DNA from 2 places in the Serratia sarumanii genome. Region 1 is predicted to be linked to the other one. Evidence: riboswitches for the same ligand, from Rfam matches in the RefSeq annotation. Region 1 holds a riboswitch; the other holds the start of a gene.
The links. Region 1 has a riboswitch for thiamine pyrophosphate ahead of SSARUM_RS15280 (TenA family protein). Riboswitches for the same ligand answer to the same signal wherever they lie in the genome.
Positions count from the first base shown of each region.

Region 2: it holds a riboswitch for thiamine pyrophosphate, as region 1 does, so the genes downstream of both, thiM (hydroxyethylthiazole kinase) here and SSARUM_RS15280 (TenA family protein) in region 1, are expected to answer to the same signal.

Region 1 is NZ_CP124750.1:3,209,181-3,211,377, reverse strand. Features, by position in the region: gene SSARUM_RS15285 (ABC transporter ATP-binding protein) at 1-650, opposite strand, end outside; gene SSARUM_RS15280 (TenA family protein) at 647-1,330, opposite strand; TPP riboswitch at 1,393-1,495, opposite strand; gene SSARUM_RS15275 (LLM class flavin-dependent oxidoreductase) at 1,646-2,197, shown strand, end outside.
Region 2 is NZ_CP124750.1:3,744,429-3,746,625, forward strand. Features, by position in the region: gene thiD (bifunctional hydroxymethylpyrimidine kinase/phosphomethylpyrimidine kinase) at 1-511, opposite strand, end outside; gene thiM (hydroxyethylthiazole kinase) at 511-1,302, opposite strand; TPP riboswitch at 1,338-1,434, opposite strand; gene SSARUM_RS17790 (GNAT family N-acetyltransferase) at 1,577-2,002, shown strand; gene SSARUM_RS17795 (methyltransferase) at 2,104-2,197, shown strand, end outside.

The DNA of each region.
Region 1 (2,197 bases):
ATGCGGTGGGTATCGTCGAGGCCCAGCGGCCAGGGCGACAGCACCAGCAGCCGGTGGCTCAGGCGGCAGGCTTCCATCGGGTCGTGGGTGATCAGCAGCACGGTGTTTTGCGCCAGCAGTTCGGCGGCCAGGCTCTGGATCTCGGCGCGGGTGATGGCGTCCAGCGCCGAAAAGGGTTCATCCATCAGCACGATCGGCTGGCGTTCATAGAGCGTGCGGGCGATGGCGGCGCGCTGGCGCATGCCGCCGGACAGCGCGGCGGGCAGGCTGCGGCCATGAGCGGCCAGGCCCACGCGTTCCAGCAGGTGCGCCGCCCACGCCCGGTCCGGCGTTTCGCCGCGCAGCCGCGCGCCGAGGGCGACGTTTTCTTCGACGGTCAGCCACGGGTAGAGCAGGTCTTTTTGCCCCATGTAGGCGATGCGCCCGGCGATCGGCAAACCGTCGCTGCCGGTCACCGTGCCTGAGGTGGCCTGCGCCAGGCCGGCGATGATCTTCAGCAGGCTGGTTTTGCCGGCGCCGCTGGCTCCGAGCAGGGCGACGAAGCTGCCGCCGGCGATGTCGAAGCTCAGCCGGTCGAAGACGATTTGCTGACCGAAACGCAGGCTGAGATCCCGCACCTGGATGCCGGGCGGGAGACGCGGGGTGGTCATGAGGCGTTCAGCCCCATTTGCCAAAATGCCGATTCCAGCTGGGTGGCGGTGGTGAAAATCTGCGCCAGCTCGGTGAAGCGGCCTTGTGCGCCGCGCTGGTGGCCGACGGTTTCCAGCAGCTCGATGGCGGCGCGCACGCCGGCCAGATAGCCCTCGTCGCCGTAGTTGCGGATCCAGGAGGCGTAAGGATTGCCCTCCATTTGGGTGGCGGGATCGTGCAGCAGCCGCAGGCCGATTTCGGCATAGCCGGCCACGCAGGGCAGCAGGCCAGCCAGCAGATCGAGGGCGTCGCCGGCATGGCCGATATCCAGCACGTAGCGGGTATAGTTCATGGTTTCCGCCGCTTCCGGCTGGGCGGCGATCTGCGCTTCGCTCAGCCCCCATTCGGCGCAGTAGGCCACGTGCAGCGGCAGTTCGGCGACGATGCCGTTGAGCGAGGCGGTAGCGGCGCGCATCTCCGGCAGGGTGCGCAGCTTGCTGACCAGCAGCGCGTAGGCGCGGGCGAAGTGCAGCAGGAACAGATAGTCCTGGGTCAGGTAGCGGCGAAACGCGCGTTCGGGCAAGGTGCCGGCGGCCAGCTGCTGCAGAAACGGGTGATCAACGTAATCTTGCCAGTGGCTGCCGGCATGTTGGCGCAGCCGGCCGTAAAGACCGCTTTCGAACAGGGTGGTGATGGACATGGGACCTCCTTGAGTCAGTGGAGATCCGGGCACGCTGGGGTATGAACAGGCAACGGGTGAGAGCGTTGTTGCCTAACCGTCCCTTCGCTGGCATGACCCAGATCAGGTTCAAAGGGTTCGGCTTGCGCCATCTCAGCCCGTAACAGGACACCCCTCGGAGCTGCTTGTTATACGACATTTGTTTTTTGATTACAATCGCCGGGCGGCGCGGCGGCAATCGGTTCGTTTAGTGCGATCGGGGGCGATTTTGCTGGCGCAGAGCGCGCGATTTTTGTCACTGTAGGCCGATGATTTTGCCTTTGAGGACGATTCCCGATGAAAAAGATTGGTTTTCTCTCGTTTGGCCACTGGTCGCCTTCCGCCCAGTCCGGCACCCGTTCCGCGGCGGATGCGCTGCTGCAGTCCATCGATCTGGCGGTCGCCGCCGAAGATCTGGGGGCGGACGGCGCCTATTTTCGCGTACACCACTTTGCACGCCAGCTGGGGTCGCCGTTCCCGCTGCTGGCCGCCATCGGCGCCAAAACCCAACGCATCGAGATCGGCACCGGCGTGATCGACATGCGTTATGAAAATCCGCTGTACATGGTGGAAGACGCCGGCGCGGCGGATCTGATCGCCGGCGGGCGGCTGCAGCTCGGCATCAGCCGCGGCTCGCCGGAGCAGGTGATCGACGGCTGGCGCTATTTCGGCTATGCCCCGGCCGACAGCGAGAGCGACGCGGACATGGCCCGTCGCCATACCGAAGTGTTCCTGGAAGCGCTGCGCGGCGAAGGGTTCGCCGAGCCCAATCCACAGCCGATGTTCCCGAATCCGCCCGGGCTGCTGCGGCCGGAGCCGTTTTCCGCCGGGCTGCGCGACCGCATCTGG
Region 2 (2,197 bases), 540 kb from region 1:
GGCAGCCCATCTCCAGCAGCGCCCGCCCCTGCTCGCGCATCTGCGCTTCATCTTCCGCCGGCGCGCACGCCAGCAGCGCCGCCGCTTCCGGCAGGTTCGGCGTAATGATCGACACCAGCGGCAACAGCTCGCTCCGAATAGACGCCACCGCCTCCGGCGCCAACAACGGATCGCCGCTTTTCGCCAGCATCACGGTGTCCAGCACCACGAATTCCGGCCGGTAATGGCGCAGCCGTTCGGCCACCGCCTGCACGATGTCGGCGTTGGCCAGCATGCCAATCTTGACGCTGTCGATGCGCACGTCGCTGAACACCGAGTCCAGCTGCGCGGCGACGAACGCCGGATCGATGTAATACACCGACTGCACGCCGCGGGTATTCTGCGCCACCAGCGCGGTGATCACCGAGGTGCCGTAGGCGCCAAGCGCCGAGAAAGCCTTCAAATCGGCCTGAATGCCGGCGCCACCGCTGGGATCGGTGCCGGCGATGGTCAGGGCGTTAATGCGTTTCATCACAGATCCTCCCCGCGCAGCTGATACAGGGCGTCGAGGAACGCCGGCGTAAAGCTGCCCGGCCCGGTGGCCTGTCTGGCCGCGAGGCCGCCGCAGTGGGACATCACCCGGCAGGCGGTCGCCACGTTGTCCAGGCGATCGCCCGGCAGGGCGCAAAACGCTGCCACGACCGCCGACAGCGCGCAGCCGGTGCCCACCACCCGCGTCATCAGCGGGGAACCGCCTTCGATCGCCCAATCGCGTTGGCCGTCGGTGACGTAATCCACCGCGCCGGTGACCGCCACCACCGCGCCGCTGCGCTGCGCCAGCTCACGCGCGGCGGGCAATGCCGCCAGCGAATCGTCGCCGCTGTCCACGCCGCGGCCGCTGGCCAGCAACCCGCTGAGCGCCATGATTTCCGAGGCGTTGCCGCGTATCGCCGCCGGTTTCTCGTCCAGCAGCTGTTTAGCAAAGGCGGTGCGGTAGGAGAGCGCGCCGACCGCCACCGGATCCAGCGTCCAGGGCTTGCCGGCCTGATTGGCGGCGGCCACCGCCACCCGCATCGATTCGGCGCGCAGCGCATTGAGGGTGCCGACGTTGATCAGCAGGCCGTCGGCCAGCACGCTGAACTGCGCCGCCTCTTGCGGCTCCACCACCATCGCCGGGGAGGCACCCAGCGCCAATAGCACGTTGGCGGTCAGCGATTGCACCACTTCGTTGGTCAGGCAGTGGATCAGCGGAGGCCGCTGTTGGAATTGGGTCAGACAGGCCGCGGCGCGCGCGCCGGGTAGTGCATCAGGTCGAGCGATCATATTCCTCCCAACCGGCGTTCAAGAAGGCGGCGCCGGCTGGGCGGCCGTGACTTCCCTACGCTGGCATTATCCAGATCAGGTAATACGGGTATTTCTCAGCCTTCACGTAGAAGGGCACCCCGAGTCATGAAAATCAATAGGTTGTGATCAACGTTGCGTTAATCCCTGCAGGGGATCATGCCAGCGGCGACGCAGACAAACAAGCGAATAAATTGGCCCGGCAGGCATACACCGCGCTATGCGCTATAGTGAGCACAAACCACCGGGAGATGCCATGCAGATAAGACCCTATCAAGAAACCGATCGCCCCTTTCTGCGCACGCTGTACCTGGCGTCGCGCAAGGCGGCGTTCGGCTGGCGCGATACCTCAAACTATCAGTTGGAAGATTTCGACGGCGCGACGCTGGGCGAAGCGATTTGGGTGGCGGAAGACGGCGGCACGCTGCTGGGATTCGTCTCCATCTACCGCGAAGACAACTTCATTCATAACCTGTATGTCGATCCCCATCAGCCGCCGCGCGGCGTCGGCAGTGCGCTGCTGCAGGCGGCGGAAGCTACCTTCACCGCCACCGGCTCGCTGAAATGCCTGGTGAAGAATGAAAAGGCGCTGGCGTTCTACCGCAAACACGGCTGGCGCATCATCTCTACCGGCAACGACGGCGAAGAAGATTATTACCTGCTGCATTCGCCGGCCCGCTAACGCCGCCTTTCCCGTCACAGAACTCATTAATGATAATGGATTTCATTATCATTTAAGCATACCCTTCCTTGTCTCTCTCAATGAACTTTGCAAGGAAGGTTATGCAACATCAAACGGATACACGCTTCCCCGATGCCGCGGCGGCGGACTACGATCGCCGTATTCTGACCCTGGTGCCCGGCTATCAGTTTGCTC